4 regions of the Peribacillus sp. NPDC006672 genome follow, and region 4 is predicted to be linked to each of the others. Evidence: riboswitches for the same ligand, from Rfam matches in the RefSeq annotation. Region 4 holds a riboswitch; each other region holds the start of a gene.
What was found. A riboswitch is a leader RNA that binds a small molecule or an ion and turns the genes downstream of it on or off. The one in region 4 is predicted to bind cobalamin.
Positions count from the first base shown of each region.

Region 1: linked by a shared signal. The riboswitch ahead of ACQKKK_RS05995 (ABC transporter substrate-binding protein) and the one ahead of ACQKKK_RS23515 (FecCD family ABC transporter permease) in region 4 are both predicted to bind cobalamin.
Region 2: linked by a shared signal. The riboswitch ahead of ACQKKK_RS13390 ((2Fe-2S) ferredoxin domain-containing protein) and the one ahead of ACQKKK_RS23515 (FecCD family ABC transporter permease) in region 4 are both predicted to bind cobalamin.
Region 3: linked by a shared signal. The riboswitch ahead of ACQKKK_RS05510 (ribonucleoside-diphosphate reductase subunit alpha) and the one ahead of ACQKKK_RS23515 (FecCD family ABC transporter permease) in region 4 are both predicted to bind cobalamin.

Region 1 is NZ_JBNNOR010000003.1:20,678-23,845, forward strand. Features, by position in the region: tRNA gene ACQKKK_RS05985 (tRNA-Arg) at 50-123, opposite strand; gene ACQKKK_RS05990 (polysaccharide deacetylase family protein) at 321-1,214, shown strand; cobalamin riboswitch at 1,301-1,476, shown strand; gene ACQKKK_RS05995 (ABC transporter substrate-binding protein) at 1,635-2,606, shown strand; gene ACQKKK_RS06000 (FecCD family ABC transporter permease) at 2,569-3,168, shown strand, end outside.
Region 2 is NZ_JBNNOR010000007.1:139,617-142,784, forward strand. Features, by position in the region: gene cobJ (precorrin-3B C(17)-methyltransferase) at 1-1,219, opposite strand, end outside; gene ACQKKK_RS13390 ((2Fe-2S) ferredoxin domain-containing protein) at 1,234-1,602, opposite strand; cobalamin riboswitch at 1,754-1,943, opposite strand; cobalamin riboswitch at 2,147-2,343, shown strand; gene ACQKKK_RS13395 (energy-coupling factor ABC transporter permease) at 2,520-3,168, shown strand, end outside.
Region 3 is NZ_JBNNOR010000002.1:433,651-436,818, reverse strand. Features, by position in the region: gene ACQKKK_RS05510 (ribonucleoside-diphosphate reductase subunit alpha) at 1-1,969, opposite strand, end outside; cobalamin riboswitch at 2,108-2,287, opposite strand; gene ACQKKK_RS05505 (manganese-dependent inorganic pyrophosphatase) at 2,581-3,168, shown strand, end outside.
Region 4 is NZ_JBNNOR010000022.1:47,150-50,317, forward strand. Features, by position in the region: gene ACQKKK_RS23510 (heme ABC transporter ATP-binding protein) at 1-346, opposite strand, end outside; gene ACQKKK_RS23515 (FecCD family ABC transporter permease) at 343-1,422, opposite strand; cobalamin riboswitch at 1,614-1,801, opposite strand; gene ACQKKK_RS23520 (GNAT family N-acetyltransferase) at 1,910-2,422, opposite strand; gene ACQKKK_RS23525 (sigma-70 family RNA polymerase sigma factor) at 2,737-3,168, shown strand, end outside.

The sequences.
Region 1 (3,168 bases), on a different contig from region 4:
TGCTATAAAACGGCTTTAACCGCACTATAACAGGGTTTATAAACTTTAGCGTCCCAGATAGGAATCGAACCTACGACCTACAGCTTAGGAGGCTGTCGCTCTATCCTGCTGAGCTACTGGGACATATAAAAAAGTCGACGACTTATTTATTATATTTCTTATAGGCAAACTTTTCAAGTTAATAGCAATAATTATTATAAAAAAAATCATCTAGCCGTATAGGGGGAACCCAGCGCTTGTGTTTCCTTACCTTTCATTAAATGGAATACTTTATTATTTCCTGGTTTTCTGGTACTATTATGCTAGAAAAAATTAGGAGAATGATAGTGGGGAATAATAAAGTTTTATGGATGGTGACGCTGCTGGGGATTTTAATTTTACCAGCATGCTCACAAGGGATTTTAGAGGGTATAGGCACAAAGACGGCTGCGCCGATCACGGAAGATAACATTGAAGTGGCTGCAGCAGCGGAGAATGACACTGGGCAGGATTCGGAGGAAGAATTATATCCTGAACGAATCGATACGAGAAACTGGATAATAGCTGAGTCCGCGGTACAGCTTCCAATATTGATGTATCATAGCATTTCTGAAGGCAATAATCTTCGGGTACCAAAAGAGGAATTCCGATTGCAAATGGCTTGGCTTCGGGAAAATGGTTACTATACATTATCCCCTGAAGAAGCATTCCTCGTTTTAACCGAAAATCGGATGCCAAGTGAGAAGTGTGTCTGGCTTACTTTTGATGATGGCTATACAGATAACTACACGGACGCTTTCCCTATACTAAAAGAATATGATATGAAAGCGACTGTCTTCATGATCGGGAAGTCCATCGATAAAGGTCATCACCTGACTGAAAAGCAAATGGTTGAGATGAGAGGGAATGGGATTTCAATCGAAAGTCATACGATTAACCATTTGGAGCTGAACCGCATGACGGCAGAGCAGCAAGAAGCGGAAATGGTCCAGTCAAAGGATCTGTTCGATCGTATCCTCCAACAGGAAACGACAGTGCTTTCCTATCCAGTTGGTCGTTATAATGAAGAGAGTCTCAGGCTTTCAGAAGAGGCTGGCTATAAGATGGCCGTCACTACTGAACCTGGAGGAGCTTCAAGGGACCAAGGGATGTATGCCCTGCATCGAGTTCGGATTTCACCCGGATTATCAGTCGGTGGGTTCGCGTCGCTGATAGAAAATGCTTCAAATCATTGAAGATGGACGGTGCATTTCGAACTTGTTCAGAAAAATCATATAATAATCGATTCTTACATGGTGTATAATGAAGGCAGTGAAAATTATATACATATGAACGATTTGGTGTCTTAATGACTTAAAAGGGAAGCTGGTGAAATGCCAGCGCGGTCCCGCCACTGTATATGGGAGCTGACGGCTATGTACCACTGTATTGGGATATGGGAAGGTGCCGTTGACGATGACCATGAGCCAGGAGACCTGCCAAGATTCGTACACCTGTAACCTACGCGGATGGGAAGGTGTGTGGCAGACCCTAAGAGTCCGTAATTATATTGTTGCCATACAAGCATCTTCCGTTTAACGGGAGGTGCTTTTTGTTTTGGGGGCATCTTCCGAGATTATTAGGTGGGAAGAAATTAAATGAAAAGATTGTGGGGAATGAAAATGAAAAAGATTTTTGGTCTGATATTGTTGATGTTGCTTACTGCAGGCATGATGGTTGGCTGCAGTGACGCTACTGATGAAGGAAAAGAAAAGCAGCAAACGAATCATGCTCAACACAAAGCTTTCCCGATTACGATTAAAGATGCAACTGGGGGAAAAGTTACGATAGAACAAAAACCGAAGAAAATCGTGTCGTTGATACCAAGTAATACGGAAGTGGTCTTTGCACTTGGTTTGGGTAAAAAGGTCGTTGGTGTTTCCGACAATGATAATTATCCGGAAGAAACGAAAAAAATCGAAAAAGTTGGCGGAATGGAAATGAACACGGAGCTGATTGTCTCATTGAAGCCCGACCTTGTTCTTGCCCATGCATCAAGTGCCCATAATTCGAATGAGGGTTTAAAGCAGCTTAAGGATGCTGGAATAGATGTCCTTGTAGTCAATGATGCACAAAGCTTTGACCAAGTCTATGAGTCTATTGATATGATTGGGCAGGCAACGGGAGAACATGATAAGGCAAAAGAAATCGTTACGGATATGAAAATGAAGCTCAAGGATATTCAGGAAAAAGCCAAATCCGTTAAGGAAGCGGATAGGAAGACCGTTTTTGTTGAGGTTTCGCCATCACCGGAAATATTCACACCTGGAAAAAATACTTTCATGAATGAGATGCTTCATATTATTTCAGCGGATAATGCTGCTGCTGAATTGGACGGTTGGGCAAAAATTGATGAAGAGTCGATCATTGCTGCAAATCCTGATGTCATCATTACAACGTATGGTTATTATACGAAAGATCCAGTTAGTGAAGTGACGGGCCGAAAAGGATGGCAAGATGTAAATGCCGTTAAGAATGGCCAAGTCTTTGATGTCCATTCTGACTTGGTGACCCGTTCCGGTCCACGCTTAATAGAGGGAGTAGAGGAACTTGCCAAATCAGTCTATCCGAACCTATTTGACAACTAAATGGACGTTTGCTTATTTAATTGCGTTGTTATTTTTGTTAATTGCAATGACGATAGGCATTTCCTTTGGTTCGGTGCCAGTACCGATTCCCGTACTTATACAAATAATCGGCAAGGAGATTTTTCATTTACCGGTTTCTGCTGATTCTGATGTGATGCTTACGAATATCGTGATGAACATCCGCTTGCCGCGTGTGTTGCTTGCGGGTTTGGTTGGGTCATCACTTGCGATTGCGGGTGCGGCTTTTCAGGGACTGCTCCGGAACCCGCTCGCTGATCCTTACACATTAGGTATTTCATCTGGAGCATCGGTCGGCGCTGTATTGACAATATTCTTGAATATATCACTGCCATTCATCGGTTTATATACTCTTCCGGCATTGAGCATCTTATGCTCAGTGCTCACGATGCTCTGCGTACTGACTTTTGCAAAAAAAATGGATCGATCGATGAAAGTGGAAACGATCATTTTAACGGGAATCATTTTCAGCTCGTTTTTAAGTGCCTTCATTTCATTGATGATTGCGCTGACGGGTGATGAATTAAGACAAATCATCGGCTGG
Region 2 (3,168 bases), on a different contig from region 4:
CATCCCCAATTGGTGATAATAAAAAGTTTGCTGATTGCAATTTTCCAGTAATAACCTCTGGATCTGTTGTAGGAATCTTTAAAACGATTTTATGATTTGGCGTGTATTCCATCGTTCCTTTCTCTCCAACAACTTCTGCAAGTGTCATCATTTGTTTGGGAGTAAATTGCTTGTTCGCCACACCTGGGCTAACGGCAAGCTCGAATACCGACTCAATTTTTTGCTGAACAGCTGGCGTAATTGATTGCTGGACTGTTTGACCCTTAACTTTTATGAGTGCTTCCATTGCCACTTCAAAAGAAGTGCGCTTTTTTTCTGGGGCTTTTGTAAGCAATCCAACTCCGCCAGTCGACTCGGTGTACGCTTCCTGCATAGATGCCGTTTCTTGATCTAATGCCCACGGTTCCGCTTCTTTTTGCAGACGTTGATGCGGCTTCAATGGTTGCTTTTCCGAATTCAAAGTATATTTCCTCTGATAGCCTCTTGGTGTGATGATTTTATCATCATATAAAAAGGTGGATGAGTTACCAATAATGACGGTGGTCAACATTCCAATATCGTGATTCAACATATCTTTCAAATTGGTTATGATAATATCCTGCCTATCGCGATATGCACTTTTCACCAACCCTACAGGTGTATCGGGCGAACGGTAGCGAAGGAGAATGTTCTGTGTTTCAACAATTTGCCTAGTCCGCCTGCCGCTACGCGGGTTATAAAGTGCAATGACAAAGTCTGCCATCGCAGCTGCTTCAACCCTTTTAGCAATAAGTTCCCAAGGCGTTAAATGATCACTGAGGCTGATGGTACACGAATCGTGCATGACAGGTGCCCCAAGTAAAGACGCACAAGAGTTGATTGCAGAAATACCAGGGATGACTTCAATGCCCACTCCAGTATCTTCTTTCCACCCCTTTTCAATCAATACTTCATAAACCAACCCTGCCATCCCGTAAACTCCGGCATCACCACTGGAAATTACAGCCACTTTCTTTCCCAGCTCCGCTTGTTTCACTGCTTCCTGAGCACGTGATACCTCTTCAGTCATTCCCGTACTAATAATCGTTTGATCTGTAAGCAGTCCCTGAATGAGTTCAACATAGGTTTTATAACCAATGATGTAGTCACTTTCTTGAAGGGCTTCGACAGCGCGTTTGGTAATGTGTTCAAAATTCCCTGGCCCAAAGCCGACGACGAATAATTTACCGTTAGTACTCATTAAGACATCTCCTTTTACGATTTGTTCTTTGAAATACCCGTATGAGCAGGAAAATCTGGATTAGGGGTCATTTCCCCATCACTGAATTGGTAGATCATCTGGGGCACAAACTCCCCATCATCAATATTATTTACAATCTTCCGACCGTAATCAGGGGTATCCACCCGAAACCATTTCCCTTGGGGATACGCAATCACAACGCAGGCGTCCTTACATCTTCCGTTACAGCGTGTCCTGGTTGTATGGATTTTCATATCCATTCCCTTTGAAGTAATTTCATCGCGAATCGCTTGGGTTACTTCTTCCCCGCCTTTTTTCATGCAACTGCTGCCATTGCAAATCAACAGATGCGTATTTGTACCCTTCAAGTTCCAAGTAGTCATCTTCTTCCTCCTGAGTTCAGGGAAAAGGCAAAATAAAAAACCTTAACATAAGAGTTAAGGTTTTAAAAAAACTATATGAATGAGGAGCCCTCAGCAAATATGCTGAATCTCCCAAAATCGTCATAGTCCTTCTACCTTTCCCTCCGAAAAGTATCATACAATTTCAAAAGCAGGTTTCCTGGCTTACGCTTCATTTTACTTTGTCCCTTCCCGGCATTAAGCCAGTGGTCATCGACAATTTCATCAGCGTTTACAGTAGCGGGGGCTGCATCGGATTTTCACCGATTTCCCTATTATCTCTTGATAATTCACACAAGAGCACTTTTAAAATGAAATATTTGGTTTTATTATACATTTCTAGCTAACTTTATCTATCATATAACAACTTTAGCAAAATTCAAAGTTTATTCCGACTGTTTAGAAAAGTTTAATAGGGTAAATCCAGCTCCACGCCTCGCTTCTCTGCGTTATTAGTCCCCCCAAAAAAAAAGAGAGTGTAGCTGGATTTATTTCTTTATGATAAACTAAACGAGATTTTTCAAAATAATTACATAAGTTTTATGGTGTTGAATTTCTCGGAAATTCAGCTTAAAAGGGAAGCCGGTGAAAATCCGGAGCGGTCCCGCCACTGTAAAGGGAAGTCCTATTGCCTTAAGGTTAATCCACTGTCAAATGAGATGGGAAGGATGTAATGGGATGATGAACCAAAGCCAGGAGACCTGCCATGAAGCGTGAAACTGTTTCAACCTACGAGGATGGGTGTGCGGATCAGGCAGAATAGCCCGTGGTTGGTTTATGCTGAGGAATTCCTGTTCATTACGCACTTCTTTCTTTTTAGAGAAGTGCTTTTTATGTTGTGCGCCGCTTTTCTTCAAAAGCCTTGTTCAAAAAAATTAAAAGTGCTGAAAGGAGAAAGAATGAAAAAAGCCAATTGGAAAATTCTTTATTTTGTCGTTTTACTGCTTCTTGTACCAAAACGAGTTATGGCCATGCATATTATGGAGGGATTTTTACCGATTGAATGGGCCATATTCTGGTGGGCCATTACCCTTCCATTTTTAATCTTGGGTTACCGGTCCATCAGGTCCAAAGTAAAGGAAAACCCGGAAACAAAAATGATACTCGGCCTATCTGGAGCATTTGTATTCATATTATCGGCCCTGAAGATTCCTTCCGTTACGGGAAGTTCTTCACACCCTACAGGAGTTGGTTTGGGTTCCATATTATTCGGACCATTGGCCATGAGTGTCGTGGGTTCCATCGTTCTGTTATTTCAAGCTGTATTACTGGCTCACGGAGGATTGACGACATTAGGTGCCAATGCATTTTCCATGGCTGTATGCGGACCGTTCATTGCTTACTTTGTCTTCAAGGGCGCAACTAAATTGGGGTGGTCTTTTTCTCTTGCCGTTTTCTTGGCAGCTGCTTTTGGAGATTTAGGAACCTATGTGGTAACTTCCGTTCAACTTGCTCTTGCTTTTCCATCCGAGGTAGGGGGATTCATGGCCTCATTTACTAAGTTTGCAGGGATTTTTGCCCTGACCCAAATTCCCCTGGCAATCAGCG
Region 3 (3,168 bases), on a different contig from region 4:
TTCCATCCGTTGAATTACCGATCTTAGCAGTCGATGAATTGGGGGCAATAGCCATTAAATATCCATTACGGGTACCGTGTTCCTGCACATTTGCTTTTAAATCCATCCATTTTTGATCTGTATAGTCACGAAGTTCGAAATATTCCCCTGTATGCCAATCTGATCCTTCGAAATATGGGTAGGATCCTTTTTCCTTGGCCAACTCGTTGGATGCTTTGATTGTTAAGTAAGCGATCTTTTCGTATAAAGCATCGGCATAGTGAACAGCCTCATCCGATTCCCAATAAATATTCTGAGTGGCAAGTAAATGATGCCATCCAAACGTTCCTAAACCAATTGCCCGGTAACGTTTGTTCGAGATGGATGCTTGCTTGACCGGAAGATTATTCACATCAATGACGTTATCCAGCATCCGGATCTGAATGGGAATTAACCTCTCCAAAACATCGCTGCTCACCGCACGGGGCAAGTTAATGGATGATAGGTTGCAGACAACGAAATCGCCGCTTTTACGGACCACAACGACATCTCCATCTTCTGTTTCATATTCATCCGTGATCGTCGAAGGGCTTAAGTTTTGAGCAATCTCCGTACAAAGGTTAGAACAATAAATCATGCCTTTATGTTTATTAGGATTCTTCCGGTTCACTTCATCGCGATAGAACATATATGGTACGCCTTCTTCTAATTGAGAAATCATGATGCTTTTCATGATGTCCATCGCATTGATTTTTTCAAAGCTATAGTTTGGAAGTGTACCATTTTCTGCGGCCTCGACAGCAAGTGCATAATGATTCCTGAAGCTTCCTTCGCCTTTCTTCTCGTCATAAAGATCTTCAAGTGAGAATCCAAGGGTTTGCTTGACGGTATGCGGATCGAAAAGATACCATTCTTTTCTGTCGCGTACAGCCTCCATGAACAAATCAGGAATACATACACCTGTAAAAATATCATGGGCTTTTAATCTGTCATCCCCGTTTTGCGTCTTCAAATCAAGGAAGCTCATGATATCTTTATGCCAGGCATCCAAGTAAATCGCGATGGCACCTTTACGTTGCCCCAATTGATCGACACTGACAGCTGTCTGGTTGAATAGTCGGATCCAGGGAGTAGTGCCGGAACTGTTTCCAGAGAAACCTCGGATATCAGAACCAAGCGAACGAATCTTACCAACGTAAAGACCTACACCGCCGCCGAATTTTGATACTTTTGCGGCATCGTAGTTAGATAGATAGATGCCGTCAATGGAATCTTCAATTGCGTCGATAAAACAAGAGCTTAACTGTCCATGCGTTTTACCTGCATTGGATAGAGTAGGCGTCGCAACAGTCATATAAAGGTTGGACATAGCCCAGTAAGCTTCTTTTATAAGTTGAAGGCGATGCTCCGTTTTTTCCATTCGCATGATTTCCATCGCGATGATCATGAAGCGCTCTTGAGGCAGTTCGTAGACCTTGTCTTTTTTGGGGCGGGCTAGGTAGCGATCGTTTAATAAGTAGATGCCTATGTAAGAAAATAATTTATCCTTTTCCGGGTCGATCACCGAACCCAATTCCTCAATTTCCGCTTTCGTATAAGAAGCTAGCAGTTCTGATTTATAAATGGGATAACGCTGGCCTTCTGAAAGTTGGGAGAGTTCCGTGATCAGTTCATAGAACGGGCCATAACTCATGCCTTCATAACCCCGATTGGCCTGTGCATCCCTATACATCGTATTCAATAGTTCTGCTGCAGCAACAAACGTCCAATCGGGAGCATCTATATCCACACTTTCAAGAGCGAGCTGAATCAGTTTTTTTGATGCCTGTTCATCGGTTGTGTCACTTTTGCGATCAAGCCATTTTATAAAACGCTTTTTGAACTTTTCCATATCGAGACGGCCTTCGAATTCCTTTGATAACATCTCAAGCTGGATTGAATTCGTTTCGGTGTCATTTTCGCTTATGGTAGAGTTATATGTTTGAGTCATTAATAATCCTCCTTGTAAACTTCCGTTAAAATAAAAAAACCGCCCAATGGATTGAGCGGATCAAACGATAGAATAAAAGAACCATGAAAAAATAGCCATTATACTATCGTTTCATCATCTCAATCCCCGAAGAATAAGAAACGTGAAAAAATCAAGGCAGGTCTCCTGACTCATGATCATCCTACTTTGAGTCCTTCCCATATAGAGAGCTATACAGTGGTTTCTCATTTCGTCACATTTACAGTTGCGGGGACAGTTCCGGGTTTACACCGGATTCCCTTTTCAGCCATCACTGGCACCTTGGATTATAAAATATTCTATATATAGTTATTATTGTTGTTTATGTAATCAATATCTAGTATTTCTGCTTATATTATCGTAAGCCATATACGATGATAATTCAACTAATATATTTGAAAAAAACCAACCCTTATCTATTGACAAAGTGAATGTAGAGGGATAGAGAATGAAAGATTTTATTGGGGAATGGGTAATTCGAGCACTGAATTTACGGGATTTTGTGTTAAAATAAAGTGTATAGTAATGGTGACTCTCCCTTATTGCGATAAGGGGATTCGCGGAAAAATATTTATGAAAAAGGAGATAAAATCTTGGAAAAAGTATTAGTTTTTGGACATAAAAACCCGGATACAGACACAATCTGTTCAGCAATCGCTTATGCAGATCTTAAAAAGCAGCTAGGAATCAACGCTGAACCAGTTCGTCTGGGTGAAGTGAATGGTGAAACTCAATATGCGTTGGACCAATTCAAATTCGAAGCTCCCCGCCTTGTGGAAAAAGTGGCAGGGGAAGCGGATGGCGTAATCCTGGTCGACCACAACGAACGCCAGCAAAGTGCAGAAGATATTGACCAAGTCCGTGTGCTGGAAGTTATCGACCATCACCGTATCGCTAACTTTGAAACAAGCGATCCTTTATATTACCGTGCGGAACCAGTTGGCTGTACGGCAACCATTTTAAATAAAATCTATAAAGAAAACGGCATTGAAGTCCCTAAAGCAATCGCCGGACTTATGCTATCTGCCATCATTTCCGATTCTTTATTGTTCAAATCCCCGACATGCACAGATCAAGACGTTGCAGCAGCTATGGAACTGGCTGATATTGCAGGAGTCAACGCTGAAACATATGGCTTGGAAATGTTGAAGGCGGGAGCTGACTTGAGCGACAAGACGATT
Region 4 (3,168 bases):
TATCTGTCGAAGTATCTCCCTGAAATAACCGCTTATGAGGATGCCGTCCCATCCAAACCATCTCTTGTACACTAAAGTCGAAGGTCAGGGATGTTTCTTGACTGACAACCGCCATTTCCCGGGCTGTTTGTTTCGGTGAAAGCCGGTAAAGGTCACGACCGTCCAGATGAACAGATCCCGTATGCGGCTCCACAATCCGGGAAACATTTTTTAATAGAGTGGATTTCCCGCTCCCATTCGGACCGATCAGCCCGACGAACTGCCCAGTTTTTATATGTAGAGATATATCCTCAATGATAGGAGTGTCCAGAATTGAATAAGACACTTCTTCAATTGCTAATTTCACTTGCCCCCACCTCCAAATGAATATGAACTTCGCCGCAAAAGCCAAATGAAGAATGGCCCTCCGCACAGTGCGGTGACAACGCCAATCGGAAGTTCTTGAGGTGCCAGGACTAGCCGGGCACATACATCTGACCAAATGACGAGGATCATGCCAATCAATATGCTGCATGAAAGAACTCGTTTATGGTCTGTCCCGACCAATAGCCGGGATAAATGCGGTACGACCAAACCGATGAACCCAATCGAACCGCTTACAGCCACAACGGTCCCCGTAACAAGGGACGTAATGATGATCAGAACTTTACGGAAGGCTTCCATATTGACTCCAAGCGTCGCGGCGACTTCTTCGCCCATCAATAAGATATTGAGGGAGCGGGATTGTACGATAAGGAACAAGGAAACCACAAGCACCACAACTGCTGGAATCGGTATGTATTCCCATTTTGCACCTGCTAAACTGCCCATCATCCAAAACATCGCCTCACGGATGCCTGAATCTCTTGGTGCAAGTGTGACAATGAAATTAGTGACAGCCGACATGATCATCGAAATGGCTACACCTGCCAATAATAGCCTTGTCGTTTGGATTCTCCCTCCCACTTGAGCCAATAAATAAACGGAAAGCATCGCAGCCATGGCCCCCAGGAAGGCACCGAATGATAACGCATATTGTCCGAATATAGGCAGCGCCCCAAAGAGAATGACAAGGGTTGCAGCAACAGAGGAACCAGATGAAATGCCCAGAATATACGGATCTGCAAGTGAATTGCGCACCAATGCCTGGATGACGACACCCACTACGGATAATCCTGCACCTACCACCGCACCGAGCAATACACGGGGCAGACGGATATCCCAAATGATCCGCTCTTGTGCGATACTCCAATTCACCTCCAAAGAATCACCGAGAAAAGGCAGATGCCCTAAGGCAATCTTCCACACTGTTATTGCTGACATCTTAACTGGCCCAAGGGTAACAGCGAATGTAACGGATAATAAAAGGATGCACAGCAAGAAAAATAGCAGGAAACGAAACCTGCGTTTGGCTTTTCTCTCAAAATGAGGTTCTTCAAGCACATCCCCGCTCTCTTTCAATGAGCTTCTAATCAATGACTCTCCCAATGATGAACTCCTCCTTCAAAAAAACAACACAAAAAAACCCCATCCTTTTAACAAAGAATCGAGTTACGAGTATAAGCAAAAAAAATACGGAAGGACCTAAGTCCGTCTTTTCTCTCTCGAACACCTCTCCTCTCAGCGAAGGAAAAATTGGTGATGCCTACTAGGTAGGTCTCCTGGCTTCCAGATCAACATTTCCTTTCGTCTTCCCTGACTGACTGTCAAGTGACATCCTGAAAGAAAACTCCTTGGTTACAGTGGCGCGACCACTCGGGATTTACACCCGATTCCCTGTTACCCTTTGTTCACACAAAGGCACCCAGCGGCAAATATATGAATTCCTCGCAAAATTTCCCAAACATTAATACAACGTTAGTATAGTATACTCCCCATCTTTTCTCAATTAAAAAATGGGAATGCCGTCTATTAATAGAGGAATATGGATTTATAGGTTCTTACTATAATGGTAGAATGTTAGCTTTTGATCGGTATCCGCACTAATTTTCTCATTAATCGAAGTCCGTTCAAAACCGTTTTTCACTAAAACCTTTTGAGAGGCCAAATTGTCGCTTGTCGTTTTGGCATGTATTTGAGTCACATTCAATTCCGGCGCAAGATTAACCAAAAGCTTTAACGCTTTATTCGCTATTCCCCTTTGCGTATACTTCTCCCCAATTCTATAACCGACATGGGCCGTACCATTAATGGGGTCGATATCCACAAGATTAATCCTGCCGACGATAGTGCCTGAACCATCCTTAATCAGATAAAAAGAAGATATTGCATCTTCTTGTTCTTTTAATAATTCCTTATGCCTGACTTCAAACGTTCCAAAGCTATAATAATCATCTCCCCGGCCTGGGACCGTTTGTTCAAAAAATGTTCTGTTATTGCACTCAAATTTAAATAACTCTTGTGCATCCTGTTCATTAAGCCTATCAATGTATATATCCATCATTCCTTCATCCCTTTCCAAAAACGCTAAGCATATAAGAGCTGATATCTTCCATACCTATCATTCAATAAAACCAAGGGCTTATCCTTCCTGATAAATGGATAAAGAATATTTTTTTGATCTTTCACTGCTGTCAGCATACCTTTCATTTGGATAACACTGTAACAAACTGATAAATCGTGCTACTCTCAATACCATATCATTCCAAATGCTATGAACCCATCATACCCACTCCACAAATAGTTGAGAATAAATCTTTTTACATACGTTGTATAAGGTGTAAAAGCTTTTACAAAAAAATAAGGGGAATCATGATCATGAAGTCTACCGAAAGAAATTTTATCGAGCGGCTGCAACGCCAAAAAGAGGATGCATTGGAATTTATAGTTGATACCTATTTGCCATTAATCAAGGGGGTCACATATAAAATTCTCTCCCCCCTTAAGAACGACGGAATTATTGAAGAATGCATCAATGATATTTTTCTCTCAATCTGGAACAATTCGAAAAAGTTCCATGGGGATAAAACAGATTTCAGAAAATGGATTTGTGCGATCGCTAAGTTTAAAGCGATTGATTACTACAGAAAAGCCATGAAGAAAATGGAGCTTACGTCAGGTTACACAGAAGTAGATTCAGAAAAATCTGTAGAAGATGAACTAATTATATTGGAAGACAGAAAAGAACTGCTTCAGTTAATCGATCTCTTAGAACCTGTTGATCGGGATATTTTTATTATGAAGTACTTT